Regions from separate parts of the Geobacillus sp. BK01 genome, predicted to be linked through region 1. Evidence: riboswitches for the same ligand, from Rfam matches in the RefSeq annotation. Region 1 holds a riboswitch; each other region holds the start of a gene.
The links. A riboswitch is a leader RNA that binds a small molecule or an ion and turns the genes downstream of it on or off. The one in region 1 is predicted to bind S-adenosylmethionine.
Positions count from the first base shown of each region.

Region 2: another riboswitch for S-adenosylmethionine. It lies ahead of ACTVDO_RS10545 (methionine ABC transporter ATP-binding protein); the one in region 1 lies ahead of mtnK (S-methyl-5-thioribose kinase).
Region 3: another riboswitch for S-adenosylmethionine. It lies ahead of metK (methionine adenosyltransferase); the one in region 1 lies ahead of mtnK (S-methyl-5-thioribose kinase).
Region 4: another riboswitch for S-adenosylmethionine. It lies ahead of ACTVDO_RS05040 (bifunctional homocysteine S-methyltransferase/methylenetetrahydrofolate reductase); the one in region 1 lies ahead of mtnK (S-methyl-5-thioribose kinase).

Region 1 is NZ_JBQPTH010000004.1:41,630-49,481, forward strand. It holds gene ACTVDO_RS06030 (ABC transporter permease) at 1-684, opposite strand, end outside; gene ACTVDO_RS06035 (sugar ABC transporter ATP-binding protein) at 626-2,176, opposite strand; gene ACTVDO_RS06040 (sugar ABC transporter substrate-binding protein) at 2,173-3,336, opposite strand; gene mtnA (S-methyl-5-thioribose-1-phosphate isomerase) at 3,323-4,390, opposite strand; gene mtnK (S-methyl-5-thioribose kinase) at 4,461-5,651, opposite strand; SAM riboswitch class I at 5,737-5,905, opposite strand; gene ACTVDO_RS06055 (carbon-nitrogen family hydrolase) at 5,999-6,814, opposite strand; gene ACTVDO_RS06060 (pyridoxal phosphate-dependent aminotransferase) at 6,931-7,852, shown strand, end outside.
Region 2 is NZ_JBQPTH010000008.1:72,573-80,424, forward strand. It holds gene sufD (Fe-S cluster assembly protein SufD) at 1-323, opposite strand, end outside; gene sufC (Fe-S cluster assembly ATPase SufC) at 341-1,120, opposite strand; gene ACTVDO_RS10525 (carboxymuconolactone decarboxylase family protein) at 1,373-1,735, opposite strand; gene ACTVDO_RS10530 (hypothetical protein) at 1,918-2,103, shown strand; gene ACTVDO_RS10535 (MetQ/NlpA family ABC transporter substrate-binding protein) at 2,226-3,083, opposite strand; gene ACTVDO_RS10540 (methionine ABC transporter permease) at 3,099-3,767, opposite strand; gene ACTVDO_RS10545 (methionine ABC transporter ATP-binding protein) at 3,757-4,785, opposite strand; SAM riboswitch class I at 4,877-4,986, opposite strand; gene ACTVDO_RS10550 (hypothetical protein) at 5,060-5,407, opposite strand; gene ACTVDO_RS10555 (thioredoxin family protein) at 5,562-5,876, opposite strand; gene ACTVDO_RS10560 (toprim domain-containing protein) at 5,873-6,232, opposite strand; gene ACTVDO_RS10565 (YusG family protein) at 6,326-6,565, opposite strand; gene gcvH (glycine cleavage system protein GcvH) at 6,641-7,024, opposite strand; gene ACTVDO_RS10575 (arsenate reductase family protein) at 7,119-7,496, opposite strand; gene ACTVDO_RS10580 (acyl-CoA dehydrogenase family protein) at 7,634-7,852, opposite strand, start outside.
Region 3 is NZ_JBQPTH010000021.1:24,461-32,312, forward strand. It holds gene ACTVDO_RS14955 (tetraprenyl-beta-curcumene synthase family protein) at 1-829, opposite strand, end outside; gene ACTVDO_RS14960 (gamma carbonic anhydrase) at 955-1,497, shown strand; gene metK (methionine adenosyltransferase) at 1,568-2,779, opposite strand; SAM riboswitch class I at 2,898-3,012, opposite strand; gene pckA (phosphoenolpyruvate carboxykinase (ATP)) at 3,517-5,103, shown strand; partial or broken gene ACTVDO_RS14975 (DUF4351 domain-containing protein) at 5,919-6,191, opposite strand; gene ACTVDO_RS14980 (DUF2584 domain-containing protein) at 6,345-6,587, opposite strand; gene ACTVDO_RS14985 (alpha/beta hydrolase family protein) at 6,656-7,444, opposite strand; gene ACTVDO_RS14990 (ABC transporter substrate-binding protein) at 7,678-7,852, shown strand, end outside.
Region 4 is NZ_JBQPTH010000003.1:172,118-179,969, reverse strand. It holds gene metH (methionine synthase) at 1-2,369, opposite strand, end outside; gene ACTVDO_RS05040 (bifunctional homocysteine S-methyltransferase/methylenetetrahydrofolate reductase) at 2,362-4,209, opposite strand; SAM riboswitch class I at 4,281-4,382, opposite strand; gene ACTVDO_RS05035 (ABC transporter ATP-binding protein) at 4,664-5,722, shown strand; gene ACTVDO_RS05030 (ABC transporter permease) at 5,719-6,528, shown strand; gene ACTVDO_RS05025 (ABC transporter permease) at 6,525-7,328, shown strand; gene ACTVDO_RS05020 (ABC transporter substrate-binding protein) at 7,329-7,852, shown strand, end outside.

The DNA.
Region 1 (7,852 bases):
CCCCGACAGCCTTGCCGCTTCCCGGTTTTCCCCCGTCAAATAAAAGAGGCGTCCCGGTTTGGTGTATGTCAAAAACAAGTGGGCAGCAATGACGACGAACAGCATCAGCAAAACGGAAAACGGTACGCCGAACAGCTCTCCTTGGCCGATAAATAAAAAGGAAGGAATGAATTTGCCCGGCGCCGTGCCGCCGTCTGGCAGCGGCATATCGTTGTAAATCGAAAATCCTTTCGTATAGGTGAGTTGTACGCCGTTGATGGCATACATCGTCGCTAAGGTGGCGAGCAAATCAGGCAATTTGAATTTGACGATCAAGAGCGAATTGAGCAGTCCGACGGCGACGCCGAGCAACAGCGGCACGAGCAAGGTGACGAAAATTTCTTGACGGTGCAAGACAAGCGCCGCCGCACTGGCGATCGTCGCAAGGCTTACCGTTGAGCCGACCGATAAATCGAAGCCGTCAACGATCAGCGAAAACGTAATGCCGATCGCCACGAGCGTCACGATCGAAATCGAGCGCAAAATGTCGCTGAAGTTTTCATACGTGAAAAACCGGTCTTGTGTGATGCCAAAATAGGCGATCACGGCCAGAATGGCGAGCAATGTCCCATGTTTATACAAAAACTCAAGAATAGACGGCGCCGTTTTTTTCGACGGCGTCGCGGAAACGGCCGGCTGATTCATCGATTTCACCTCCACTGCAATAATAAACAAGCTGCTCGTACGTGAGTTCAGCGGCCGGCAGGCGGGCGAGCAGCCGACCGTCGACCATAATATAGATGGTGTCGCAAACCTCGAGCAGCTCATGACATTCGCTTGAAAAGTACAGCACGGTTTTCCCTTCATCAGCGAGGGTGCGGATGATGGAAAAGACGTCTTGTTTCGCGTGAACATCGATTCCTTTCGTCGGTTCATCGAACAAAAAGACGCGTGCGTTCGTGTTCAGCCATTTGCCGATCACGACTTTTTGCTGGTTGCCGCCGCTTAAGTGGCGGACAGCCGTGGCGCTTGACGGCGGATGGATGGCGAGCGAGCGAACGAGGGTATCGGCGGCCTCCGCTTCTTGTGCCCGCTTGATCCATTGCCAGCGCGCCAGGCGGGAAAGAAGGCGCACGGTGATGTTCGTCCGCACCGATTCGGGCAAAAACAGCCCTTGCTTGCGCCGTTCTTCGGGAATAAGGGAAAGTCCGGCTTCGATGGCTTCATAAGGTGACGAGAACACATAGCGCCGGCCATCGATTTCCCATTCGCCCGCCGTCTTTCGATGGGCGATGAGGCTTTCAGCAAGCTCCGTCTTGCCGGCGCCGACCAAGCCGGCGATGCCGACAATTTCCCCGCGATGGGCGTATAGGTCGATGGTCGTGCCGGTTTTGTCAATCGTGATTCCGCGGGCGGCAAAGGCGATGTCGCTTCCGTACGTGCGCGCCTGGTTGGCAGAGGTTCTTCGCTTCGTCCCGGTCATATGAAGGACGATGTCTTCAAGCGACAGGCTGCCGGCCGCGCCGTGATAGACGACGCGGCCGTCGCGCAAAATCGTCAGCCGGTCAGCGATTTCTTGCACTTCTTTCAGCTTATGAGAAATATAAATAAAGCCGACGCCTTGCTGTTTCAGCTCATGAATGATGGCAAACAGCCGCTTCGTTTCTGCCTCGCTCAGCGCGGCGGTCGGTTCGTCCAAAATGATGTAGCGCGCGTTTGACGACAACACTTTTGCCAGCACGATGAGCTGTTTTTCATGGAGCGAACAGTCGCGCACGAGCTTCGTCGGCGGGATGGAAAGGCCGACGCGGCGAAGCAGAGCGGCGGCCCGCTCTTTTTCTTGGCGCAGCGAGCGGATCGGCCGGTTTTTCACATCAGCGAGCTCGTCAGCCGCCAGGTTTTCGTAAACGGGCAGGCCGGGAAACAGCGCTGTGTCCACTTCTTGCACGACAAGGCCAATGCCGGCCTGCTTGGCCTCACGCGGCGATGAAAACGCGCATGGAGTGCCGTCGATCGTGATCGTGCCGGCGTCGGGCGGAACGGCGCCGGCCAACATGTTCATCAGCGTGCTTTTGCCGGCGCCGTTCATGCCTAAAAGGGCGTGGACTTCGCCCGGACGGACGTCGAAGTCCACGCCGTCAAGCACGCGCACGGCGCCAAACGATTTTTCCATGCCCCGCATTGACAACCCGTTCATTTTTTGTTCACCTGAGCTTCCAGCGTTTTCATCCACGGCGAGATGGCGACGTTCGATTGCCCCCAGCCCGGGATGTATTGCGAGAGATCGCTCATCGATACTTGTTTGTCCGGCAGGTCAGACCGTTTCACTAAATGCGGCTCGAGCGAGTAAATGTTCGGCGTTTTTTCACCAGCAATTTTTTGATAGGCGAAGCGAACTTGAACGCGGCCGACTTCCGCCGGATCCGTCGCCGTCGTCGCCACCCACGGACTGTTCGGTTTTTGGATCATTTGCAAGTCTTCGTCGCTTAAATCGATGCCGTACACTTTAATTTCCGTGCGCCCGGCTTGTTCGATGGCGCGCGTCGCCCCTTTGGCGAACTCGTCCCATGTGGCGAAGACGGCATCGATGTCGCCTTTATTCGGATATTTTTTCAAAATGGCCTCCATTTGCGTTTGCGTGTCCAGCGCGGTGTTGGCGCTCGCTGTGCCGAACTTGGCGACTTCTTTTATGTTCGGGTAGCGCTTTTTAAATGCGTCGTAAATGACATGACGTCGCTCCATCGGTGTGAAGCCGCCGACCCAAATCGTGACGATTTCACCTTCGCCGTTTAAGTCTTCCGCAAGTGTCTTTAACGTTTTCCAAGCGAGGCTATAGTCGTCTTGGTCGATGACGGTGACGCCGGGAATGTTCAAATCGTTGTCAAACGCCACAACCGGAATGCCTTTGGCGACGGCTTTTTTCACCGGCCCTTCGAGCGCATCGGCGCGGCCGTGGTCAAGCAAAATGGCATCGACGTTTTGCGTAATGGCCGTTTCAACATATGATGCCATCTTCGTCAAATCGTTGTCGGCGTTATACACTTGCACTTCGCCGCCGAACTTTTGCACTTGTTCTTTCACGCCGGCGATGTATTGCGAGGAGAATGTGCCGATCGACATTTGCATGATGGCGGCGATTTTCACCGGTTTTTTCAGTTGTTCCGGAATGGCCGCCTGCCCGCTGCTTGCGGCGGTGGAGCTGTTTGCCGATGAGGCGGCGCCTTGCTGGCCCGTTTGTTTCGTTTCGTTGGCCGGCTTGGCGCTCATGGCATCTTGCTCATTTGTGCAGCCGGCTAAGATGGAGAACACGGCAAAGAAAAGAAGAAAAAGGAACGATAAGGCCTTAAATTGTTTCATGGTGCTCCTCCTTTGTGAATAACGATGGCAGCGCCGTTTCGTAATGGCCGCGGACGATGCCTTTTTCAGTAATGATGGCGGTAATGAGCTCGTTTGGCGTAACATCAAACGCCGGATTGTACACGTTGACGCCTTCCGGGGCGATGCGCACGCCGGCGAGATGCGTCACTTCATCCGGGTGGCGCTCTTCAATCGGGATATCCGCCCCTGTTTTTGTCTTGATGTCGATCGTTGACAGCGGGGCAGCAACGTAAAACGGAATGCCGAACGATTGGGCGAGCAAAGCGAGGCCAAACGTGCCGATTTTGTTCGCTGTATCGCCGTTTCGCGCGATCCGGTCGGCGCCGACGATGATGGCGTTAATGTGTTTCGCCTTGATCGTTTGCGCCGCCATGTTGTCGGTAATGAGCGTCACATCGACGCCCGCCTGCATGAGCTCCCATGTGGTCAGGCGCGCTCCCTGCAACACCGGCCGCGTTTCTAGGGCGTAGACGGACAGCTCGATTCCTTTTTCTTTTGCCAAATAAAACGGGGCGAGCGCCGTTCCGTAGCGGGCGGTGGCGATCGAACCGGCGTTGCAAATCGTCATCACCCGGTCGCCCGGACGGAAAAGGGACAAGGCGTATTCGCCGATGCGGTGGCACACATCCTCATCTTCGATTTGGATGCGGATCGCTTCGTGAATGAGCATTGTTTTCGCTTCGTTGACGGAAGCGGCGCTTTTCGCGGCGGCGACGAGCCGGTCGAGCGCCCAAAACAAGTTGACGGCCGTCGGGCGGGCGCTCGCTAAGTAGTCGCGGTCTTGTTGCAAGCGGCGCTGAAATTCGTCCACTGATTCGGTTTCATAGCGCGAGGCGGCGAGCGCCAAGCCGTAGGCAGCCGTGATGCCGATCGCCGGCGCCCCGCGCACTTTCAACGTCGCGATCGCCTCATGGACGTCTTCGAGCGTATGCAAGTCCATGTATTCGGTGATCGATGGCAGTTTTTGTTGGTTTAAAATCGTGACATGCGTCTCATGCCATTCGACAGAGCGCGGGATGACAAATGAGTTCATCGTCGTCTTCCTTTCTCGGTTGGTCGATTGGCCCGGGCTGGCGTTGGACGGCCGGCCCGGGCAGAGGGTGTCATCGTTCCGTTTCGACGAACAGGCGGCGGAAGCCGTCCGTTCCCGCCAGTTCGGCACGCTCAACGATCAGGCGGCGGCCGAGACGGAGTGCGTGCCGTTTCGCGGCGAGCCGTTCGACTTTTTGGTCAATGCCGTCGAGATCCGCCACATGGGCGAGGCCGATCGTCCGGCGGATGACCTCGCAGCCGGCAAAACCGACGGCGTCAACGAACGCCTGCCGCAGCACCTCATCAAGCAGTCCGGGCGTCGCGGCGTACGTTTCGACGCTTTCGGTGCGCCAAAGCTCCGAGAATACAGACGTAAAAACGTCCCACGTCTGGTCGATATGATCAAAGAGCGGACGGCGCTCCGATTCAGGGCGGGACAACGCATTTAACAGCAAGTTGGCGAAAAATTGGCCAAGGTCAAACCCGATCGGGCCGTAAAAGGCGAATTCCGGGTCGATCACTTTCGTTTCGTCGTCGCTGGCGAAAATGCTGCCAGTGTGTAAGTCTCCGTGCAGCAGTACATCCGCTTCAGTTAAAAACTTGCGCTTCAGCTTCGCTGCTTCGAGGCGGAGGCGGTCATCTTCCCAAAGCGCTTCAACGTCTGGGCGCAATTCGTCTTCAAAGTTGTTCGTGTCATGGTCGAAAAACGGATCGGTAAAGACGAGATCTTCCGTAATTTTGCATAGCTCTGGATTGACAAAGCTTTGCGCCAACTTCTTTTTCTCTTGTTGATTCATGCCGAAATCAGACGTGTAAAACGCTGTTTTGGCGATGAATTCGCCAATATGCCGGGACAAAAGCGGATACGTTTTCCCTTCGATCAGCCCTTTGCGGGCGATTTGCAAGTGGGACAAATCTTCCATCACCGTGATGGCGAGCGATTCGTCAGAGTAGTAGACGTTTGGCACATATTGCGGCACATAGCTGGCAAACGTGCGCAGCGCGTTGCTTTCAATGACCGCGCGTTTTAATGTGAGCGGCCAGCTTTCACCGACGACTTTCGCGTACGGCAGCGCTTGTTTGATGATGATGCCTTGCTTTGTCTCTTGGTCGACGATATGAAACACTAAGTTTAAGTTGCCATCGCCGATCTCGCGGCACAGAAGCGGCGCCCCGTCGCGGAACAAGCCGAGGCGGACGGCAAGGGCGGTCGCTTTTTGTTCGGTGAGCGGTTCGTAAACAGCTGATTGGACAATCGTCATTTTCACGTTCCCCCTTTAGGTTTTGGCAAATGAAAAAGCCTCTTTCGCATACGGAAAGAGGCTTGAAGATGCATCGTCTTCGCGCCTCTTATCTTTCAGAAAGACATCGGTCTTTCTGTTGGACTTAGCACCGTGCCCTGCGGAAGCGGGTCGCTTCCGGCGCCGCCCTTGGCGTGCGCCCTATCTCACGATAGCATTACGGTCGGTTGCTGGGCTTCATTGGGCCAATTCCCTCAGCCAACTCTTGATAAGAGTACCGATCTGGCTATTGAGTTTTTGCAATTTTCACGATGTTAACAATCGTTTGGTTGCTTGATTCGAATGATACAGGTTGGGCAGGCGGATTGTCAATACGTTTTAAAAATTTTTTTTGCCGCCTCGTCGTAATCGCGCGGCCGGCGGTCGGCAAACACCGGGATGCGCGCACGGACCTCTTTAACGAGCGCCGGGTCGATGTCCGCTAGAAGAACGCCCGGCTTTTCATCGGCCTCGGCGATGATTTCGCCCCACGGGTCGATGACGAGCGAATGGCCGGCAAAGACGTTGTTCGGGTCGCTTCCGGCCCGATTGCAGGCGACGACATAGCATTGATTTTCAATCGCCCGCGCCATCAGGAGCGTCCGCCAATGGTGAAGGCGGGGAAGCGGCCATTCGGCGACGACAAACAGCACTTCCGCTCCGGCCAACGCATGGGCGCGAATCCACTCCGGAAAGCGGATGTCATAGCAAATGACCCCAGCGCACGGCAGCCCGCTAAGTGAAAATAAGCCTGGCTCGTTTCCCGGCTGCAAATACAAATGCTCATCCATCAGTTGGAACAGATGAAGTTTGCTATATTCACTGACGATTTGGCCGCTTCGGTCGGCGACAATCATCGTGTTCGTCACACCGGCAGCGGTTTTTTTGGCGACTGAGCCGGCGACGAAATGGACGCCATATGTTTGCGCCAGGCGGGAGGCGAACGCTTTCGCCCGCACGGCATCGTCATCGGCAATTTCGTCCAAGCGCGTCAAGTCATAGCCGGTCGTCCATAGTTCCGGAAGCACGACGATGTTGGCTCCTTCGTTGGCGACGGATTGCACGGCTGTTTCGGCTTGCTGTTCGTTCGTTTGCGGATCGCCAAACGCGATATCGAGTTGGAGGCAAGCGATGCGGATGGTCATTGTTTTTCACCCCAATGAAAAAAATTTGCTTTACATTTTGCTTTTTACGATATATGATTTTGCACTAGAATTTCAAGAATTTTTGAGAAGGAAGAATTTTTGAGAAGGTGTGGGGGATGACGATCGAATTTCCATTTTCCGAACTGCTTGAACAGCTGCCGAAGCAGTTTTTTGCTTCGCTTGTCGCCAAAGTGGGAGAGAAAATCAAGGCCGGGCATGATGTCATTAATTTAGGGCAAGGCAATCCGGACCAGCCGACGCCGAAGCATATCGTTGAGGCGATGCAACGGGCGGCGGCCAATCCGAAGTACCATAAATATTCGCCGTTTCAAGGCTACTCCTTTTTGAAAGAAGCTGTTGCCGCCTTTTATGCGCGCGAATACGGAGTTGAGGTTGACCCGACCCGCGAAGTCGCCATTTTGTTTGGCGGCAAGGCCGGGCTTGTCGAGCTGCCGCTTTGCCTCGTCAACCCGGGCGATGCGGTGCTCGTCCCGGATCCAGGCTATCCGGATTACTGGTCGGGAATCGCGCTCGCCCGCGCGCGGATGGAAATGATGCCGCTTGTCGCCGAGCAGCAATTTTTGCCCGATTACAGCGCCATTCCGGCGGCGGTCGCCGACCAGGCGAAACTGATGTTTTTAAACTATCCGAACAACCCGACCGGTGCGACGGCGACGAACGAGTTTTTCGTCGAGACGGTGGCGTTCGCCGCCAAGCACGGCATTGCCGTCGTGCACGACTTTGCCTATGGGGCGATCGGTTTTGACGGCAAAAAGCCGGTCAGCTTCCTCGAAGTTGACGGGGCGAAAGACGTCGGGGTTGAAATTTACACGTTTTCGAAAACGTACAATATGGCCGGCTGGCGCGTCGCGTTTGCCGTCGGCAACGAGCGGATCATTCGGGCGCTTGAGCTGCTGCAAGACCATTTGTACGTCAGCCTGTTCGGCGCCGTCCAGGAAGCGGCGGCCGCAGCGCTTCTCGGCCCGCAAGATTGCGTCAACGAGCTTGTCGCCCTGTATGAAGCGCGCCGCAATACGT
Region 2 (7,852 bases), on a different contig from region 1:
TCGTCAGAGAGCGACACGTACGCCGGCGTATGGTTGCGCTGCACATACAAATTTTTCGTTCCTTCGCCCGCCTCAAGGAGCGCCTTGACCGCCTCCGGCAAATCGTTCAAATCCGCGTACGGCGCGCTGTCGACCGCATGACGGGCAAAATCGGTAAAGTTCCACTTATCAATTTTCGTTTTGTCCGGTTTCGGCAGCGGCAGCCGCTCCACCTGACCGAGCGCCTCAAGGCGCCGCCCGGTCAGCCAGTCCGGTTCGCCGCGCTCGCCTGAGAACGTGCGGATGTAGGTTTCATCAAATGGGATTTTCGTTTCTGTCGCCATAGTCCTCCTCCTAACGCTTACGCTTCTTGCCCGACCGTCTCGTCTTCGATGCCGAGTTCTTTTTTAATCCAGTCGTACCCTTCCGCCTCAAGCCGCTGCGCCAGCTCCGGACCGCCGGACTTGACGATGCGCCCTTGCATCATGACGTGCACGTAATCCGGGGTGATGTAGTTGAGCAGCCGCTGGTAGTGGGTGATGATCAAACAGCCGAACTCGCTGCTGCGCATTTCGTTAATGCCTTTGGCGACGATTTTAAGCGCGTCAATATCCAATCCGGAGTCGATCTCGTCCAAAATGGCAATTTTTGGCTCGAGCATCATCAATTGCAAAATTTCGTTCCGCTTTTTCTCCCCGCCCGAGAACCCTTCGTTTACATAGCGGTGCGCCATGTCCGGATTCATTTCCAAAAACGACATTTTGTCATCGAGCTTGCGGATGAATTTCATGAGCGAAATTTCATTGCCCTCACCAAGACGGGCGTTAATGGCGGAGCGCAAAAAGTCGGCGTTCGTCACTCCGCTGATCTCACTTGGATATTGCATCGCCAAAAACAAGCCGGCGCGCGCCCGCTCATCGACTTCCATCTCCAGAACATTTTGGCCGTCAAGCGTAATCGCCCCCTCCGTCACCTCGTATTTCGGATGGCCCATAATCGCCGATGACAGCGTCGATTTCCCCGTTCCGTTCGGACCCATAATGGCGTGGATTTCCCCGCCTTTAACCTCTAAGTCAACCCCTTTTAAAATTTCTTTTCCTTCCACTGATACGTGGAGATTTTCCACCTTTAATACGGCCATAAAGCATACCTCCAGTTTTCGCGTGAAAATAATGTAAGCTCGCTTTTGACCCAGCGATCGCTCATTCTCACTTTATTCTCATTACAATCTTATAACAAATGAAAAGTATTCGCAACCTTTTCGCTGCCGTTTTCCACTATGTATATAAGGGAAACGAGAAAGGCAGGAAAAGCGGCAATGCTTTTTATATTTTACACGAAAACGACTAGTTTGTACGAGCTTTTGCAAAAAAAAAGACCCCGTTGCCGGAGTCTAATGGGCCGTCCGCAGCTCGCGGAGGCATTCTTGCACAAGCGTCACCGTCTGGCTCATCGCCGCCCCGCCGCCAAACGCGGCCGCGACCGCGCACGCTTCCAAAATCTCTTGTTCCGATGCCCCTTCGTCAAGGCATCCTTTCGTATGGTAAATCGTGCAATACTCGTCTTGCGCCGCCAGGCTGATGCCGAGGGCGATCAGCTGCTTTTCTTTTTTCGACAGCGCCCCTTCCGCAAAACAGGCGTCGGTAAACGCGTTAAACCGTTCGGCAACCGCCGGCAGCTTTTGCGTAAACGCCCCGATCCCTTCCTTGTAATGGCGAAGGGCGGCTTCGACCGATGTGTATGTTTCGTTGTTCATCTTCGTTTTCCCCCTTTGTCCGTTTCTGCTGTTAGTATGCATGAAGGAAAACGAAATTAAACAACGAATAGTATTGAAAGCGTGTGGAAACACCACCATTCCGTCAACATAGACGGAATGTCATGATGAAAACCGCCTGTTCTGTTCCACTTCCATCATCATAGGAAAGGGGGGAAATTCCCTTGATTCGTTGGGTTGTCTTTGCCTTAACCGCCGCTTTCGCTTCGTTTTTGGCGTGGATCATCATCGGCAACATTCTCGGTGAACACGGGGACGCCATCTTCAGTTTAACGACGGTGGTCGTCCTGCAAAACTGCGTCATCATCGTCATGCTTGCCGCCGTACTGGCGCGTTTGAATGGCCGATGAAGCGCGGGAAAGCAAAGCGGCCGTGGCGCCCTCGGATTCAGAATCGTTTTAACCTTTGCCGCTTTCGTTTAAGGGGAGCGGTTTTTTGGGGACAAAAAAGAAACGGAAGCGAAACGCTCCCGTTATTGATTGTTCTCCGCCGCCGGAATGACGGCGCCTTTATATTTTTCGTTAATGAAATCTTGAATTTCTTTCGATTGCAGCACTTCAACTAACGTTTTGATTTCTTTCCGGTTTTCATCGCCTTTGCGCACGGCGACAATGTTGACATACGGGTTGTCTTTCGGCGATTCGACGGCGATCGGGTCTTTCGCCGGATCCAAGCCGGCGTCAAGCGCGTAGTTGGCGTTGATCAACACGGCATCGCCTTCGCCGTTTTGATAAATTTGCGGCAGCAATCCAGCGTCGACATCCGCTTTAAACGTTAAGTGTTTCGGGTTTTCCACGATGTCGTTGACCGTCGCTTTCGTTTTGTCAACGCCTTCTTTCAGCTTAATGAGCCCTTTTTCTTGAAGCATCGACAAAATGCGGCCATGGTCGGCGACCGAGTTGCTCATAATGATCGTTGCGCCATCCGGCAGCTCTTCGATGCTTTTATATTTTTTCGAGTACAAGCCGATCGGCTCGATATGGATGCCGCCAGCGTTGACGAAATCATAGCCATGCTCTTTCATTTGCGATTCTAAATACGGAATGTGTTGGAAGTAGTTAGCGTCAATTTCTTTGTCCGCCAACGCTTTGTTTGGCAAAATGTAGTCTTGGAACGTGATAATTTCCAAATCGATGCCTTTTTCTTTCAACATTGGCTTCGCTTGTTCCAAAATTTCCGCATGCGGCACGTTCGACGCGCCGACTTTCAGTTTGACCAATCCGCCGCCTTTGTCCTCGCCAGCGGCGTTTTCATCATTGTTGTTGCCGCCGCACGCTGCTAACGCAAACACCAAGAGGGCGGCCAACAGAGCGCCAAGCCATTTTTTCATTTGTTTCTTCCTCCTTTATCGTTTATCAATTTTCGAAGTGACAAAGTCACCGATCCACTGAATGACAAAGACGATGATGAGCACCAAAACGGTCGCGACAAACGTCACATCGTTATGGCTGCGCTGGAACCCTTCCAAATACGCCAAGTTCCCAAGCCCGCCGGCGCCGACAACGCCGGCCATCGCCGTATAGCCGACAAGCGACACAGCGGTGACGGTAATCCCGGAGACAAGCGCCGGGAGCGATTCAGGCAGCAGCACTTTCCAAATGATCGTCCACGTCGAGGCGCCCATCGCCTTCGCCGCTTCAATGACCCCTTTGTCAATTTCGCGGAGAGCGATCTCGACCATGCGGGCGTAAAACGGAGCCGCGCCAATGATGAGCGCCGGCAGCGCCGCGTTGGCTCCGAGCATCGTCCCGACGAGCCATTTGGTAAATGGAATAAGCAAAATAATTAAAATAATGAACGGAATAGAACGGAAAATATTCACAAACGCAGCAATGACCATATTGGCCAACCGGTTCTCCCATAGGTTTCCCTTTGCCGTTAAAAATAAAAGCAGTCCGAGAACGACCCCGAAGACGAACGTCGCCGCGACCGCCATTCCGGTCATGTACAACGTCTCAACCGTCGCCGCCCACATCGTCTCCCATTGCACGTTCGGCAGGAGGTTAGCGAGCATCGTGAATCACCTCCACCGCCACTTGCTGGCTGCGAATATAGTCAAGCGCCCGGGCGATTTCATCCGCCGCGCCGTCGATGTGCACAAACAGCACGCCGTAGGCGCCTTGATGGGTTTGTGAAATTTTCCCTTGCAAAATGTTCATGTCCACGGCAAACTGCCGCACGACTTGCGTGATGAGCGGCTGGCCGGCCGCCGCACCGACAAAGGTCAACTGCGCGATCACCCCGTTCGGATATTGACCGAACAGATGGGAAATCGCCTCTTCCGTTTCCTCCGGTTCAACGAGCTGCTTGACGAACCGTTTCGTAATCGGCTGCTGCGGATTGCGGAACACATGCAGCACTTCGCCTTGCTCAACGATTTTGCCGCTTTCCATCACGGCGACGCGGTCGCAAATTTTGCGGATGACGTGCATCTCATGGGTAATGAGCACGATCGTCAGTCCGAGCCGCTTGTTGATGTCGACAAGCAAGTCCAATATCGCATCCGTCGTTTGCGGGTCAAGCGCGGATGTCGCCTCATCGCAAAGCAATACTTTCGGGTTGTTGGCAAGCGCCCGGGCGATGCCGACCCGCTGTTTTTGCCCGCCGCTCAACTGCGACGGATACGCCTCTTCCCGTCCCGTGAGCCCGACGAGCTCGATGAGCTCCTCGACCCGCTTTTGCCGCTCCGCTTTCGGAACGCCGGCGATCTCGAGCGGAAACGCGATATTTTCCCGCACCGTCCGCGACCAAAGCAAGTTGAAATGCTGGAAAATCATCCCGATTTCCTGACGCGCTTTGCGCAGCTCCCGCCCTTTGATGCGCGCCATATCGCGGCCGGCGACGATCACCTGGCCGCTCGTCGGCGTCTCAAGCCCGTTTAACAGCCGGATGAGCGAACTTTTCCCCGCGCCGCTGTAACCGATAATGCCGAAAATTTCCCCTTCGCGAATGTCAAGCGACACGTCATCGACCGCCGTCACCGCCCCGTTCGCCGCATCGTAAATTTTCGTCACCCGTTCGAGTGTAATCATCGTTTCACCTTCCTTCCTCCTAAGGCGGCGGAACGCAAAAAGAAAACCTTTCTGCCCGCAGAGAACAGAAAGGTATTGTCCACCATTCCGTCTCTTATCTCCCAAAGCAGGGCGCTTTGTGTGAATTGGCACCTTTTCAGCAGACGCGCTGACGGTTGCCGGGCTTCATTGGGCACATCCCTCCACCTCTCTTGATAAGAGCGCAACAAACGCCTATTCGATTGATTACGTGTGTGATTGTATCATTGTATGTCGAATCATGTCAATAAATTTTTCACCCGACATGACGATACGGCTTAGCCAAATGGAGGAGAGATTCGAGCAGCAACAGGTGGCGAAAACTTCCCGACACATGCACTTCGCGCAGCCGGACGAGCTGCTGCAGCTTCAGTTCGCCGCCTAAGAGCGAGCAAAGCGCTGTTTTTGTGCCGCGCACCGTTAACGTTTTCCGTTCATCCTTTTCCATTTCCGCGGCAGCCGGCTCTTTGCCGATCACCAACATGGCGACGCCTTCTTCACTCTCAAACCGCACATACAACGGTTCATCCGGCAAAATCGGCAACAAATGGCGCAACGTTTGCATCCGTTCTGCGAACTGTCCAACTAACTGACGCATTTCCATTGACCATCCTCCCCCCATTTTCCTTTATTCCCTTTATTTCCATACCGAGGGGGAGAATCCTTTACAAAAATCTCGACAACCGGTTTAGCGAATGAGCGCTGTTTTTGTCATTTCCGAAGAAATATGTCAAATGGCGTCAAAAAAAGGCGGATCGTCAGCGCGGCAAACGGGCTTGAAGTTCATCATACAAATAAGGGACGGAATGAAACGCATACCATTTGCCGGCCAGCGACCCGCCAACAAAAAGAAGCAAACAAGGAACACTTTCAATTTTCCAAACGACTGCCTGCTCCGGCATATAATTAATGTCCGTTTCGTAAAACGGCAGCGTTGGGAACAGCTGCTCGACTACCGCCAACATCCGTCTCGCCAGCTGGCATGTGCCGCACAGCGGCGTGTAAATATAAAGCGCCATAAGCGGCTGTTCATTCACAATCCGTTGCACATCTGGTCGTTCGATCGCTTTCACTCGCCTCTTCCTCTCATGAACGAATCGATGCGGACGTCAAAATGGGCGCGCAGCAACACTTGGGCTAAATGCCAAGGCGGGGCGGCGGCCACTTCGCGGTACGCCCGGTCAATATAAATATGTTCCGCCTCCGGAAACATGCGGCGAAACTGCCGGCGTAGCTTTTCCCCCGCCTCATCGGCGTCCGCCAGCACGTACACATCGTGACCCTCAAGCTCGTCAGCCAGCTCCTCAAGACGCGCATCGCTGATCGTGCCGTTCGTGCAAAGAATGACAACCGGTTCGTTCAGCACGGCCGCCACCTTTTGCTTATCCGATCGCCCTTCTACAATAATCACTTTTTCTGCCTGTCGCATGTCCGACCCACCTAGCTTCGAAAAGGATACCATATTGTATGTCTCTCACCAGAAAAAGGTTGAAAAAAAGCAACGGTCATCCACCGTTGCCTTTCAACACCAACCCGCTTCCCCGTCACAGTCGACATATTTTTGGTCCGGTTCAACGGTAGCGGTCACCTCTTTATATATTTTGCCATTTTGCTCGCTATACCCGTTTTTCAGCTCGACGGCCGCTGCCGGAAGCGGAAGACGTCCGATGAATTCACCTTCGTCATACAAGTCGAGCGAGCGGCCGTTCAGCTTGCCGGTCACCCGGTCCGTAATATCGACACGCGTTGGTTGCAACGCCATCGGAAGCACCCCTTTTTTCATCAAGTTTCGGTATGTATAGGGTGTCCGATTCGGGGGCGAAGACCACAGGAACGTTTATCCTTCGTTCACCATCGCCTCGTATTGTTCAGCCGTCAACAACTTGTCGACTTCACTTACATCTTTTGGTTCAACGACAACCATCCATGCTTTTTCGTACGGTGACTCGTTTACATATTCTGGATTGTCGTTCAACTCTTCATTCACTTCGACGACCGTGCCGCTGATCGGCGCGTACAATTCCGAAACCGTTTTTACCGATTCGACGCTGCCGAACGGCTCGTTCGCCGTCAGTTCCGCGCCGACTTCCGGCAATTCAACAAAAACGATATCCCCCAACTCCGACTGAGCGAAGTCGGTGATGCCGATGCGCACTTTGTCCCCTTCGACGCGCACCCATTCGTGTTCTTTTGAATAGCGAAGTTCTTTTGGCGTGTTCATCGAATCCCTCCATTGCGACAAATTGTGTTCTTTTTCATCATAACCGATTTTCGATAAAAACTCACTGAGTTCGCATCATTTTTATGCAAATTTTTTAACTTTCTGCCGGCGGCCGCCCGGCGAAAAACGCTTCGTACTCTTGCTCGCGAAATCCGACCACGACCCGTTCGCCATCCGTTAAAATGGGCCGTTTCACCAGCATCCCGTCCGACGCGAGCCAGTTGAGCATCTCGTCCTCCGCGGCGCCGTCAAGCTTGTCTTTCAACCCGAGTTCGCGGTATTTCATGCCGCTTGTATTGAAAAATTTTTTGAGCGGCAGCCCGCTTTTTCGGTGCAGGTCGGCCAGTTGTTCTTTCGTCAGCGGTTCGTCGACGAGATGCACCGTTTGCACGTCAATGCCGTGTTCATCGAGCCATTTTTTCGCCTTCCGGCACGTTCCGCATTTCGGATACCAATAGAGCGTCAGCGCCATTCCTACCCCTCCTTTTAACCGTGTTGAACGATCGGTCATCCGCGGGGAAGCGGGGCGTTACAGCGGCCGCTTCCCCAAGCGGAGCGCCTGTTCCAGAGAGCAAGAAGTACCGGGCTGTGCCCGGTACTTCCTAATTATCACACAATATACCGTTCCGCTTCAATGAGGGCGGCGGCCGCCTCGCGTTTTTTCGCGATCACATTGATTGGCGTATGGCGCGTCAGCCGACGGAGGGCGGCGAGCATCATCCGCAGCGTGTCGCCTTGTTCGACGGCGACGAGCGTTTCTTTCGCATGCGCTTCGATTTCATTGAACGCCTCTTGGCAGAAAATTTGCGTATAGAGCCATTTTTGTTT
Region 3 (7,852 bases), on a different contig from region 1:
AATTCAAATCGCCGCCTTCCCGGTCTTCCTCCTGGTCGATCAAATAGTCAAGCAAAATGTGCAGCCCTTGAATGTACGGGAAATAGCCGTCGCGCACTTGTTTGGCCATCTCCGGCGGCAGCGACTCGCCGAACGCATACGCCACAAGACAGAAAATGCCGAGCGTCGAACCGGAGCAGGCGGAAAACTCGTACCATTCCATCGGCGGCAAGGCGTCTTTGTATTGGGCAAACCATCTCTCGAGCCGCGGCACGCGCTCTTTCGTGTCGACATGTTTATGTACTTGCAAGTCGCAATAATAGCCGGCCAGCTCATGCAAAAACGGAACGATCGTCTCATAATGACGCAATGTGCCGAGCACTTCCTGGCACGTGCGCACCAAATCCGGCAAATAGCCGCCGTCTTCCTGCTCGCGGCGGTGGCGGTAATAGTTCGACGGCTCGGCGCCGATCGTCAAGGCGTCCGGCATCGAATCGTGCAAAGCCCGGAAATCGAGCGGATCAAGCGATGTGCTCCGGTCGCACAAGTTATCCAAATAATCGCTGATCGTCTGATAGGCGACGATAAAGCGAACGCACGCCTCAAGCTTGTCGCCCGAAAGCAGCGCCAAAATCGCGCCGCCTTCGCAATGGAACGTTTTCGACGCGATGCTTGCAAGCGCCTGGCGCCGAAGCTCCGGGTCGGGAATGCGCTCGGCCCGCCGCCGCCAATAGGCAAGCTCGCGGTGGACGAGAGGAAACACGTCGCGATAAACCATTTTCATTAACGCAATCGGGTGTGTCGGGATTTTCAATTTGCTCACCTCGGGACGCAAAAACGATGCTTTCATCTTCTAGTATCGCCATCCCCACACGCGGGGCAAACCATAGGGCGCTTCCGTTTCATTTACGAACCGGAAACAACCTTGTAAAATAAACATGAATCCATGATTTTGCCATGAAAGGAACGAACGCCATGATCTATCCGTACAAAGGAAAAACACCGCAAATCGCCGCCTCCGCCTTCATCGCCGATTATGTGACGATCACCGGCGATGTCGTGATCGGCGAAGAGACGAGCATTTGGTTCGGCACCGTCATCCGCGGCGACGTGGCGCCGACGGTGATCGGCAACCGGGTCAATATCCAAGATAACTCAATTTTGCATCAAAGTCCAAACAATCCGCTCATCATCGAAGACGGGGTGACCGTCGGCCATCAAGTCATTTTGCACAGCGCCATCGTCCGGAAACACGCGCTCATCGGCATGGGCTCGATCATTTTAGACGGCGCGGAAATCGGCGAAGGCGCGTTTATCGGCGCCGGCAGTTTGGTGCCGCCGGGAAAAACAATCCCGCCGAACACGCTCGCCCTCGGCCGGCCGGCTAAAGTCGTCCGCGAGTTGACCGAAGACGACTTCCGCGAAATGGAGCGCATCCGCCGCGAATATGTGGAAAAAGGGCGCTATTACAAAGCGCTGCAACAAGCCGCGCGCCCTCACGAAAAAGAGCTGCCGTGATCCGGCAGCTCTTGTGCTGGTGGTTGTTGGCCGACGCCCGAAACGACCCGCGCATCCGCGCCGTCCGGCCTTACTTGTTCGCCAACGCCAACGCTTGTTCTTTCAACACTGGCGCTTTATCGGTGCGCTCCCACGGCAGGTCGATGTCCGTGCGCCCGAAATGGCCGTAAGCGGCCGTTTGTTTGTAAATCGGACGGCGCAAGTCGAGCATTTTGATGATGCCGGCCGGGCGCAGGTCGAAGTTGTTGCGGACGACTTCAATTAAAATGTCTTCCGACACTTTCCCAGTGCCGAACGTATCAATGGAAATCGATACCGGACGGGCGACGCCGATCGCGTAGGCGAGCTGCACTTCGCACTTGTCGGCGAGTCCGGCTGCAACGATGTTTTTCGCCACATAACGGGCCGCATACGCCGCCGAACGGTCGACTTTCGTCGGGTCTTTGCCCGAGAACGCGCCGCCGCCATGGCGGGCGTAGCCGCCGTACGTGTCGACGATGATTTTCCGCCCCGTCAGCCCGGCATCGCCTTGCGGACCGCCGATGACGAACCGGCCGGTCGGGTTGATGAAATAGTTCGTGTTCTCATCGAGCAATTCTGCCGGCACGACCGGTTTGATGACATGCTCTTTCATGTCGCGCTCGATTTGCTCTTGCGTAATTTCCGGGTGATGCTGCGTCGAAATGACGATCGTATCAACGCGCACCGGTTTGCCGTTTTCATCATATTCGATCGTCACTTGCGTTTTCCCGTCCGGGCGCAAGTATGGCAATACATCCGTTTTGCGCACTTCCGCCAAACGGCGCGCCAGGCGGTGGGCGAGCGCAATCGGCAGCGGCATTAATTCTTCCGTTTCATTGCAGGCGAACCCAAACATAAGCCCTTGGTCGCCGGCCCCGATCGCTTCAATTTCCTCGTCGGTCATCTGACCTTCACGCGCTTCAAGCGCCCGGTCCACCCCCATGGCGATATCCGGCGACTGCTCATCGATCGCGGTCAACACTGCGCACGTATCGGCGTCAAATCCGTATTTGGCGCGCGTATAGCCAATCTCGCGGACCGTATCGCGGACGAGGCGCGGAATGTCGACGTACGTTGACGTCGTAATTTCCCCGCTCACGAGCACCAACCCGGTCGTGACGCTCGTTTCGCACGCAACGCGGGCGTTCGGGTCTTTTTCCAAAATGGCGTCCAAAATGGCATCGGAAATTTGGTCGCAAATTTTATCCGGATGTCCTTCCGTCACAGATTCTGACGTAAACAAGCGGCGTTTGGCTGACATTCGGTTTGTTTCCTCCTCTTGGCGTAATGTGGCGATACGGAACTCATTCCCTGCAATATAAAAAACCTTTCCCTGTCACGGTGAGGAAAGGTCATGGCAATCGTATTGCTTCCTTTCACTCTTATCGTTCAAGGACTGCGCCTTGCCACAGGTTAGCACCATTTCACACATGTACAGTTGTGACGGTTGCTGGGTTTCATCGGGCCTGTCCCTCCACCGGCTCGGGATAAGAGTATCCGTTCAATGACTTATCTTATCGCAATTGGAGGAACAAAGTCAACCGCAGAAGTGAATTTTTTATCATCCCGCACCAAGAAGCCCTGCTTCCACACGCGAGCCCAGACGGAGAAAACATCGGCGCCTGTCCCCGCCGCTCTTTCCCTTGCCTCAACAAGATCAAAAGGAAGCCAAACAGAGCCCCTTTCCTTTGTATAGGAAGTGATGTCCATCTAAACGTGGCGCTTGCGGCTGCATCCTTGAACAAGGCGGAGCGGATCCGGCAAACGTATTGCCGGTTTGCTAAGGCCGACTGGCTGCGGGACGCACACGGGCGGCTTCCACGGGGCGGGTCTTTCGAATCTTCTACTCTTTTAACGCCGGGATAGGCCAAGAGCGTTCAAAATCTGAAAAATAGGCAAAATAAGTTCAAAAAAACCTACACAATTAGTATGGACTATTAATAAAAATGTGTTATACTATTTTCAAGAGTGATTACAAAAAGAAGGCAGGTTGTGAACATGGGGATTGCCAAGATGACGAATAAACTGGCGTTGCTGCTGCAAAAACCGTACGTGCACCATCAGCTGTCCGTCGCCGAGCTCGTCGAGAAAGTATTGCAACGGAACGAAGGGCGGCTGACCCATACCGGCGCGGTCGCCGTCACGACCGGCAAGTACACGGGGCGGTCGCCGAAAGACAAATACATCGTCGAAGAGCCGTCCACAAAGCAAACGATCGACTGGGGCCCGGTCAACCAGCCGATGGCGCCGGAGACGTTTGACAAACTGTATGACAAAGTGCTGGATTATTTAATGAAACAAGACGAACTGTTCGTCTTTAAAGGCTTTGCCGGCGCCGATCCGAAATCGCGGCTGCCGATTCAAGTCGTGAACGAGTTCGCCTGGCACAATTTGTTCGTCCATCAGCTGTTCATCCGCCCGAGCGCCGAGGAGCTCGCCGCGCACGAGCCGCAATTCACCGTCATTTGCGCGCCGAACTTTAAAGCCGACCCCGCCGTTGACGGCACGCGCTCGGAAACGTTCATCATCATTTCGTTTGAACGGCGCACGGTCTTAATCGGCGGCACCGAATACGCCGGGGAAATGAAAAAATCGATTTTCTCGGTCATGAACTATTTGCTGCCGGAACAAGGCATCTTGCCGATGCACTGCTCGGCCAACGTCGGCCAGGAAGGCGACGTCGCCCTCTTTTTCGGCTTGTCGGGAACGGGAAAAACGACGCTGTCCGCCGACCCGAAGCGCCGCTTGATCGGCGATGACGAACACGGCTGGTCGAGCCGCGGCGTTTTCAACATCGAAGGCGGCTGCTATGCGAAATGCATCAACCTATCGCGCGAAAAAGAGCCGCAAATTTTCGACGCCATCGGCTTCGGCGCGGTGCTCGAAAACGTCGTCCTCGACGACGCGACGCGCGTGCCGAACTATGACGACGGCACGCTGACGGAAAACACGCGCGCCGCCTACCCGATCCAAGCGATCGACAACATCATCGACCCGAGCGTCGCCGGCCATCCGTCCACGATCGTGTTTTTGACAGCCGATGCGTTCGGCGTCCTGCCGCCCATCAGCAAGCTGACGCGCGAACAGGCGATGTACCACTTCCTAAGCGGCTACACAAGCAAACTCGCCGGCACCGAACGCGGCGTCACCGAACCGGAAGCGACGTTCTCGACGTGCTTCGGCGCCCCGTTTTTGCCGCGCCCGGCCGTTGAATACGCGGAAATGCTCGGGCAAAAAATCGCCGAACACAACGTCCGCGTCTTTTTGGTCAACACCGGCTGGACAGGAGGGCCGTACGGCGTCGGCAGCCGCATGAAACTCGCCTACACCCGGGCGATGGTGCAAGCGGCCGTTGAAGGAGAGCTCGACAACATCGAAACCGTGCAAGACCCGATTTTCGGCCTCGCCATCCCGGCGCACGTCCCGGGCGTGCCCGATGACGTCCTGCAGCCGCAAAACACGTGGGCCGACAAACAAGCGTACGAACAAAAAGCGAAAGAACTGGCGCAAAAGTTCCGCACGAACTTCCAAAAATTCACCCATATCGATCCGTCCATCGAAAAACTCGGCGGACCGCTCGTGTAACGAAACACCCCGGCCAGCCAGGGAACACCCCCTGCGCGGCCGGGGTTTCTCGCTTTTCTTCTGTTTGGCCGCGGGCTCAACGATGCTATCAGTCCGGATGGACGGTAACGCGGTCATCATAGAATGGCGGCTTCAAGAGGCCAAACACCGGCCCCGTCATGCAGGGAGAAAGGCGGCTGATGAAAGCCCCCAAGCGATCGGCGCGCAGGGCAAACCGGCGGTTTGTTGCCCGTGGAACAATACGAGCGGCTGACCAAACCGAAAACCCGCTTGACCGACTTCTTCAGGCAATCCCCATTGTGCGGTGCGGCACTTGACTTGGAAAGAAACAACGAGCAAGCGCGGGAGGTTGAATGATGGGAAGATCTTTTAGACACGGACATCATTTCGGAACTCATCAAAAAAATCCCCATCCGGGGGGAGGTGCGTTGGATTGGCGAGCAAGATGGAAGTTCCTTGTTTGGTTTCAATTTCTTGTAGGTGCGATAAAAACAAGCCGCCATGACGGGCGGCTGATGTTCGTTCACATATTTCTTTCAATCCCTCATAGGTACGATAAAAACTAGAAGAAGCGGACGTCAAAGAAATGCTACGACAAACATAGTTTCAATCCCTCATAGGTACGATAAAAACCCCAAAAAGGCTTGTTCCATCAAGCTTTTCGGTTTGGAGCTGTTTTCAGCATACCACGTTTCAAAAATTCTGTCAATGACTTTTAACCTTGATGGCTGTAGGTTTGAGGCGCTAAAAACCATTGTCGTCGATCCCCCGGGTTTTTGGCATGATTGGAGGTCGACGACAATGCGAAGGCGGGTTTACTTCTTCAGCTGTTCGATCTTTTCCGCCGGCAGCCCGGTCAGTTCGTGGATCGTGCCGACATCGTACCCTTTCGCCAGCATTTTCTTCGCGATGTCGATTTTCCCTTCCTCGATCCCTTTTTGGCGTCCTTGTTCAATCCCTTGCTTGATTCCTTGTTTGACTCCTTGTTGAATGCCTTTCTCGATTCCCCGCTGTTCGTATGAGATGATGAGCTCCATCACTTGTTTCGCTTCCTTCATCTCCATTTGGCTCACCTCGTCCCCGAATTTTTTTATCCGTTTCGCTGTTACGGCCGGAATCGGGGCAAGCCGCCTAGTTTTCCCCTGCTTCCAAAACGGGGAGCGCAAACCGTTTTTCCGTTTGCGCTCCCATTCCCCGCTTAGCCGGCCGCCCACTCGGTGCGGCCCTGCGGTCTTCCGCGTTCAATTCGTCGAATACAGGCTGACGAGCTCGTACGTCACCGTCGTCCGGTTGTCTTCCCATTCGAGCTTTCTCACGACCGCGACGCCGCTCGCTTCGCTTTGCACGGTGCGGCGCACTTCAAGCGGCACGTCGAGCGGGTATAAGCGGTAGCCTTCTTTTTCGAGCCGAAACAAATTGTCTTGGATGCGCTGTTCTCGCCCTTTTGTCACAATGATCGTCTGCAATTCCATCGGCATGCCCATATGATTCCACCCTCCTTGGCTGCCCATTGATTCGTTGGCGGCCGCGCCGCCTTTCTACTCGTATCGTATCACACTGTCGGCTGTTGTTTCATCCATCGGGTAAGCCTTTTCACCGTCTCGCGGTTCGCCGGCGGCGGGAAATAGTGGGTGAACTCGGGGAAGTACCATGCGGTCACCGGTTTGCCGAGCTGCTTGAGCCGCCGCTCAAGCCGATAGGCGTGCTCAATGGAGACGTTTTCATCCCGCTCGCCGTGGATGATGAGCACCGGGGCTTGGAGCCGCTCGAGATGATAAAGCGGCGTGCGGCAGCGGTAGCGCTCCGGATATTTGTTCGGCGCCCCGCCGATGACGCGCTTCATCATCCGCCGCAAATCGGGCCGCTCTTGATACGTGAGCGCCATATCGGCCACCCCGCCCCAGACCGCGACCGAACAGACCGCATCGGCCATCACGGCGGCATGAAGCGCCATCGCCCCGCCGCGCGAGAAGCCGAACAGATGGACGCGCCCAGGGTGGACGAGCGGGTGGCGCCGAAGGAGGTGAAGCCCGGCGATGGCGTCATAGCGGTCGTCGCCGGCGAAATCTTCGTTTCCTTCCCCGCCCCCGTTGCCGCGGTAAAGCGGAGCGAAGACGACAAAGCCGTGCGACGCGAATTCGACAAGACGCGGCACCCGCACTTGTCCGACACGCTTGATCCCGCCGCGCAAATACAACAGCCCGTCATACACGTCTTTTGGCTTCGGCGCCGCCAACATTCCTTTCACTTTCAGCCCTTGCGCCATATAAGTGACGACAAACACGTCGATTCCCGGATGCGGCGACGGAAATCGATAGCAGTCGAGGATGTCCCCGTCCATCAGCTCATCTCCTTTTTTCTAGAAAGTGGGGAACACCAACCCGTTCGCTCGATTGGTGCGAAATCACGGCGGAATGATGGTCTTGCAAGATTTTTTAATTTGCGAAACGCTGCGGGAGAGCGGCATTTCCCTTTCCATCAAAAGCCTTCTAGGCATTCACACATTTTTCGCCCGTGCATACGATAAGGTGAAACGACTATGGATGGCCCGCAAGCCAAAGGGGGTTTGAAACGATGAAAAAATGGGCGATCTGGCTTTGTTCGCTTCTTTTGCTTTTGCCGCTTTCCGCCTGCGGCGCCAACAGCGGCGGCGGGGGCAAGCCGCTTGAAAACGTGCGGCTCGCCGAGGTGACGCGCTCGATTTTTTACGCGCCGCAATACGTCGCCTTGGCGAAAGGGTTCTTCAAGG
Region 4 (7,852 bases), on a different contig from region 1:
CCCGCTTGCCGCAAATCTTGGGCGGTGACGACCATCTGTTGGGCCGATTTGACAAGCAGCCCTGACAGGCCGATGATATCCGGCCGATGTTCGCGCGCCGCTTCGATCAGTTGCTGCGGGGCGACTTTAATGCCGAGGTCGACGACTTCATAGCCGTTGTTGCTTAAAATGATATCAACCAAGTTTTTGCCGATGTCATGGACATCACCTTTGACGGTGGCAAGAATGACTTTTCCTTTGGTGCTGCCTTCTTTCTTTTCCATATACGGTTCTAAGAAGGCGACGGCCGCTTTCATCACTTCCGCGCTTTGCAACACTTCGGCGACGATGAGCTGGTTGTTGTTGAACAGCCGCCCGACTTCATCCATGCCGGCCATGAGCGGACCGTTGATGATCGACAGCGGGTCGGAGTACGTTTCAAGCGCTTTTTCCAAATCGGGAATGAGCCCGTCTTTTGACCCTTCAATGACGTAGCGGGCGAGCCGCTCCTCAAGGCTCAAATTTGTCTGCGCCGGTTTGGCGGCGGTGATTTTGCTTCGGTAAAATTCGATAAAGGCGTTTAACGTTTCATCGTTTGTATCAAACAGCAGAGCTTCGGCCATCCGAACTTCATCTTCCGGAATCGAGGCAAAGCGCTCGAGCTTCTCGGTGTTGACGATGGCATAATCGAGCCCGGCCTGCGTGCAATGGTACAAAAAGACCGAGTTGAGCACTTCGCGACCGGCCGGCGGCAAGCCGAATGAGACGTTGCTGATGCCAAGAATCGTCAAGCACTCCGGCAGCCGCTCCTTAATGAGGCGGATGCCTTCGATCGTTGCTTTCGCCGCGCCGATGTACTGCTCATCGCCGGTGCCGACCGGGAAGACGAGCGGGTCGAAAATGATGTCGCGCGCCGGCACGCCGTAGCGGTTGACGAGCAAGTCATACGAACGCAAGGCGATTTCCAATTTCCGTTCGGCCGTAACCGCCATTCCTTGCTCATCGATCGTGCCGACGACAACGGCGGCGCCATATTGATGCAGAAGAGGAACGACTTTCGCAAACCGCTCTTCGCCATCTTCGAGGTTGATCGAGTTGATGATCGCCTTCCCTTGCGAATACGTAAGGGCGCGTTCGATGACGCGTTCGTCGGTCGAATCGATGACAAGCGGCACTTTCACTTTTTTGACCACTTCGCGGACGAACTGTTCCATGTCGTGCAGTTCGTCGCGGTCCGGGTCGGCCAAGCAAATGTCGATGACATGGGCGCCGTTTTTCACTTGGGCGCGGGCGATTTCCGCCGCTTCCTCGTACTTGCCTTCACTAATCAGGCGCTTGAACTTGCGTGAGCCGATGACGTTTGTCCGTTCGCCGACAAAGAGCGGGCGCATCGTTTCCTCATAGATGAGCGCCTCGATGCCGGAGACGGCGTGCACATCGAAGGAGGACGGGATCGCCCGCGGCGGGATGCCGCGAACCGCTTCGGCGATGGCGCGGATATGGTCGGGCGTCGTGCCGCAGCATCCGCCGACAATGTTGATCCATCCTTTCTCGGCAAAGCGGCGAATTTTCTCCGCTAACATCTCCGGCGTTTCATGGTAATGCCCTTCCTCATCGGGCAGCCCGGCGTTCGGATAGCAGCTGACGGCTGTATCGGCAAGGGAAGCGAGCGTGCGCAAATGGTCGGTCATAAACTCGGGACCTGTCGCGCAGTTTAAACCGACGGCGATCGGCTTCATATGGCGCACCGAGATGAGAAACGCGTCGATCGCCTGGCCGGCGAGCGTCGTGCCCATCGGTTCGATCGTGCCGGAAATCATGAGCGGCACGCGACGGCCGACCGCTTCAAACGCCTTGGAAATGCCGAGGAAGCCCGCTTTCACGTTCAACGTATCTTGGCACGTCTCAAGCAACAGGAGATCGACGCCGCCCAAAAGCAATCCGCGCGCCTGTTCTTCGTAGGAGGCGACGAGTTCCTCAAACGTTGCGCCGCCTGTCACCGACAACGTTTTCGTCGTAGGGCCCATCGAGCCGGCGACAAAGCGCGGCCAATCGGGGGTCGAGAACGATTCGGCCGCTTGTTTCGCGAGTTTGGCCGCCTCGATGTTGAGTTTCAACGCCAAATGTCCAAGGTCGTATTCATCGAGCACAATGCGTGTCGCCCCAAACGTGTTTGTTTCAATGATATCGGCGCCCGCTTCCAAATACGCTTCGTGAATGCGGCGGATGACGTGGGGGGCGGTGAGTGTCAAATATTCGTTGCACCCTTCATACGCCTCGCCGCCAAAATCAGCGGCCGATAGGTTGGCGCTTTGGATCATTGTCCCCATCGCGCCGTCAATAACGAGAATGTTTCGTTGCAGCTGCTGTTCTAAGGTGATGTTAGCCATGAACAACCTTCCTTTCTTTAGTCGCTGCTTCTTTTTCATGAATGTAGCGGACGAGCTCGACTGTCATGTCATAGCGTAAAAACGGTGTGATCAAGTAAATGCCGTTGAACAAATCAAAGGCAGCGTCAATGAGCGATTTGGCGATGGCGATCCCTTCGCGTGCCGCCTGCACCGGGTCGTCGCCGCAAGCAGCCATGCGGGCGCGAATCTCATCCGATAGGGTGATGCCTGGCACTTCGTGATGCAAAAATTCAGCATTCCGCGTGCCCGTAAGCGGCATAATGCCGACGTAAATCGGAGCGTCAAGATGTTTCGTCGCTTCGTACATCTGCACAATTTTTTCTTCCGAGTAAATCGGTTGGGTCAAGAAATAGTGGGCGCCGCATTGGATTTTTTTCTCCATCCGCACAACTGCTTTATCCAAATGGCGGACGTTCGGATTGAAGGCCGCACCGATCGAGAAATTCGTTTTTTGTCCGAGCGATTTGCCCGAATATGACAGTCCTTCGTTAAACTGGCTGATCAAGCGGATAAGATCGAACGATGATAAGTCGTACACGGACGTTGCCCCTGGGAAATCACCAATTTTCGAAGGGTCGCCGGTAATAGCGAGCACATCGGTGATGCCGAGCGTATGCAAGCCCATTAAGTGCGACTGCAAGCCGATCAAGTTGCGATCGCGGCACGTAATATGCACGAGCGGGCGAACACCGAGCCGTTCTTTCACGATCGAGCCGACCGCAACATTGCTGATGCGCGGTGTGGCGAGCGAATTGTCGGCCAACGTCAGCGCATCGATGCCGGCGTCATGGAGCGCTTTCGCTCCGGCGAGAAACTTGTCAATGCCGAGTTTTTTCGGCGGGTCGAGTTCAACGATGACCGATCGGCGCGCGCGGGCAAGCTCGGGAAGCGGAGTCGGGGTGGGGCGATCCGCTTGCACCGATACGGGCACCGCGCGCCGTTTCACCGTTTTTTCCGTCACCGGCGTCCGGTCGGTGAGCGCTTTTGCCATCGCTTCAATATGTTTCGGCGTCGTGCCGCAGCACCCGCCGATCAAGCGCACCCCCTGGTTGCGGAACGCTTTGGCCGTCTCCTCGAAATATTCGGCGTTCGTCTCATACACGAGCCGGCCGTCGCGGTAGTCCGGGAGGCTCGCGTTCGGGTACGCCGATAAAAACGCCTGCTTTGGCAGCGGCACTTCTTCAAGCGACCGAAGCATATGGTACGGCCCGAGTCGACAGTTGAGCCCGACGACATCGGCTCCCAGCGCCTCTAAGCGGTTAAGGGCATCGGCGAGCGGCGTGCCGTCTTGCAAGACGCCGACTTCATGAAGCGACACATGGGCGATAATCGGCAAGTCCGTCTCTTTGCGGGCGATGGCCAGCACCGTCTCCAACTCTTCCAAATCGTAATACGTCTCCAACAGCACGCCGTCGACCCCTTCGGCAAGCAGCACAAACAGCTGCTCGCGGAACGTCCGCTTCACTTCCTCGAGCGTGACGACGCTTTTGTTTAACGTGCGAAGCCCCCCGATCGTCCCGAGCACGTACGCCCGCCCGTTCGCTGCTTGTTTTGCGAGCTTTACAGCAGCGCGGTTAATGGCGGGCACATCGTCTTGCAAGCCGTAGCGGGCAAGTTTCACATAGTTGGCGCCGTATGTATTCGTTTGGATGACATCGGCGCCCGCCGCGATATACGCTTCATGAATATGGACGATTTCGTCCGGATTCGATAGATTCAATTCTTCAAAACAACGGTCAACGCCGTGCGAATATAACAGCGTTCCCATCGCCCCGTCGGCGATGAGAATGCGTTGTTTCAACTCATCCAGCAATCCCACGTTCGATTCCCCCGTTTCTTCGTAGTAAAAGAAAAAAGTCTTCTATAAGAAGAAGACTTTTTATTTTCTTCTTCTTATCTTCCAGGCGTCCGCCTGTCTGGATTTAGCACCTTGGCCGCGGCCAGGTTGCTGAGGGTTCACCGGGCCAGTCCCTCCCCCTCTCTTGATAAGAATGTCCGTATGCGGTTGTTTATTTCGTCTTGACTATTACTATATAATTTAATGTATTTTTTGAAATTATTCAATACGGTGAAGCAAGGAAATTTGAAAAAACGATCAATGAGACAGCGGCTTTCCGCATTGCGGGAAAAATTGGAAGCTGTTCTGCGGAATAGTCAGCCGCTTTTTGTTTTTTAGTCGCCGACATGGCGGAAAGCATATTTTTCCGTTGCACTTTCTACTCTCCTATGTTCTAATTAGGAATAGTGAACATCAAGAAGATGGGGGGCTGAAAGTGAACGGAGAAATCATCCGCTTCGAGCGAGTGACGAAGGAATACGACGGCGCAGCCGTACTGGATGATGTCAGTTTTGCGATGGAGCGCGGGAAGTTTTATACGCTGCTTGGACCGTCGGGTTGTGGGAAGACAACGATTTTGCGGCTGATTGCCGGGTTTATCGAGCCGACGGAAGGAACGATTTATTTCCACGGAAAGCCGATTCAAAACGTCCCGCCGAACAAACGGCAAGTCAACACTGTTTTTCAAGACTATGCATTGTTCCCTCATCTCGATGTGTTTGAAAACGTTGCGTTTGGTTTGCGCGTGAAAAAGATGAAAGAAACCGACATTCGCGAGAAAGTGAGGGAAGCGCTTCGGTTTGTCAACTTAGACGGCTATGAGCGCCGCCGCATTCAAGAAATGTCCGGCGGCCAGCGTCAGCGCGTCGCCATTGCCCGGGCGATTGTCAATGAACCTGAGGTGCTGCTCTTGGATGAACCGCTGTCAGCCTTGGATTTGAAACTGCGCACGGAAATGCAGTATGAACTTCGTGAATTGCAGCGCCGCTTAGGGATTACGTTCATTTTTGTCACGCATGATCAAGAAGAAGCATTGGCGATGTCCGATTACATTTTTGTTCTGAATAAAGGAAAAATTCAGCAGTTTGGGACGCCGAAAGACATTTACGACGAGCCTGTCAATCGATTCGTCGCCGATTTCATTGGCGAATCGAACATTTTGTCAGGGCGCATGATCGACGATTTCCTCGTCGAATTTGCCGGCAAACAGTTTGCGTGTGTTGACCGCGGCTTCGCGCCAAACGAACCGGTCGATGTCGTCATCCGCCCGGAAGATTTGGAGCTCGCGGCGCCGGAAGACGGGCAGATCGTCATCCGCGTCGATTCGCTCTTATTCCGCGGTGTCCATTATGAAATTTGCGGCTATGACGAAAACGGCAACGAATGGCTTGTCCATTCGACGAAAAAGGCCGAAGTCGGGGAAACGGTCGGCCTTCGTTTTGAACCGGAAGCGATTCACGTCATGCGACTCGAAAAGGAGGATGAGGACGCATGACGGAACGGGCGTGGCGGAACTGGTATTTAATCCCTTATGGCATTTGGCTTGTGCTGTTTGTCGTGGCCCCGATTGTCTTTTTGGTGTATGAATCGTTTTTGGATCTTGACGGCCATTGGACGTTGTCCAACTACAAATCCGTGTGGACGCCCATTTATTTGAAAATGATGGCGTATTCGTTTTGGTATGCGTTTTTAATCACGCTTGTGTCGCTGCTCATCGGCTATCCGACCGCCTATTGGCTGACGAAGACGCGGCACAAGCAGCTATGGCTGTTGTTGCTTATTTTGCCGATGTGGGTGAATTTGCTGCTGAAGGTGTATGCGTTTTTAGGGCTGTTCGGCACGTACGGGCTGGCCAACGCTTTGTTGAAAGCGCTGGGCGTCGGGCCGCGGCAGCTGTTGTTCACCGATTTCAGTTTTGTCTTTGTGTCGGTGTACATTTTTATTCCGTTTATGGTGCTGCCGATTTTCAACGCGCTGGAGGAGCTGCCGCCATCGCTTGTCGATGCCGCCCGCGATTTGGGCGCTTCGGCTTGGACGACGTTCCGCCGCGTCGTCTTTCCGCTCACGCTTGGCGGAGTGAAGGCCGGCTGCCAAGCGGTATTCATCCCGGCGCTGTCGCTGTTTATGATTACACGCCTTGTCGCTGGCAACCGCGTCATTACGCTCGGCACCGCCATTGAGCAGCATTTTCTTGTCACCCAAAACTGGGGGATGGGGGCGACGATCGCTGTTGTGTTAATGATCGCCATGGCGGTCATCGTCATCCTGACAGGAAGCGGAAGAAAAGAGGGAAGCCGATGAAACGGATGCAGGCGTGGGGACGTGTGTACTTGTTAGTCGTGTTTGCCGTGATGTATATGCCGATTGTGTATTTGATGTATTATTCTTTCAACAGCGGCGGGGCGATGCACGATTTTCAATCGTTCACGCTCAAGTGGTACCGCGACGTGCTGTCCGACGACCGCTTGCTCATCATCGTTTTGAATACAATCGTCGTTGCGCTGCTGTCGGCGGCGGTTGCGACGATACTTGGGGTCATCGGAGCGCTCGCCGTTTACTATGTCAAGCGGCAGCGAACGAAAAACGCTCTTCTCGCCCTCAACAACGTGCTGATCGTCAGCCCCGATGTCATCATCGGCGCTTCGTTTTTGCTGCTGTTTACAATCGCTGGCATCAAGCTCGGCTTTACGTCCGTGCTGTTGTCTCATATCGCGTTCAGCGTGCCGATTGTCGTGTTGATGGTGCTGCCGAAACTGGAAGAAATGAGCCCGACGCTGATTGATGCGGCTAGAGATTTAGGAGCCAGTCATTGGCAAGTGCTGTCCGGTGTGGTGCTGCCGTTTTTGGCTCCGAGCATATGGGCGGGCTTTTTCATGGCGCTCACGTATTCGCTCGATGACTTTGCCGTGACCTTTTTTGTCACGGGAAATGGGTTCTCGACGCTGTCCGTGGAAATTTATTCGCGGGCGCGCCAAGGCATTTCCTTGTCGATCAACGCATTGTCGACGCTTCTGTTTTTATTTACCATGCTGCTCGTCATCGGCTATTACGTGCTTAGCCAAAAAGGCGGCCGCTTGTACGGGATAGGGGGGCGAAAGTAGGTGAGACGGCTTGTCCAAGGATTTGCGGCCGTGTTTATCGCCGCGTTCGTCCTGATGTTTGTCACTCATCGGCTGAACGAAGCGGAAGGGTACGGCGGAGGCAAAACGGTGACGGTCTACAACTGGGGCGATTACATTGACCCCGCGCTCATTCGCGAATTTGAAAAAGAGACAGGGTGGAAAGTGATTTACCAAACGTTTGATTCCAATGAGGCGATGATGGCGAAAATCGCCCAAGGCGGGGCAACGTTTGACGTCGCCGTTCCATCCGATTACGCCATCAGCAAAATGATCGAAGAAAAGCTGCTTCTGCCGCTTGATTACCGAAAGCTTCCCAATTTGCAATATATCGAGCCGCGGTTTCTCAACTTGCCGTTTGATCCGCACAACCGGTATTCCGTGCCGTATTTTTGGGGGACGGTCGGCATCGTCTACAACCGCGAGATGCTTGGCGGCAAGACCATCACAAGCTGGAACGACTTATGGGATCCAAGCTTGCGCAATCAAATTTTGCTTGTCGACGG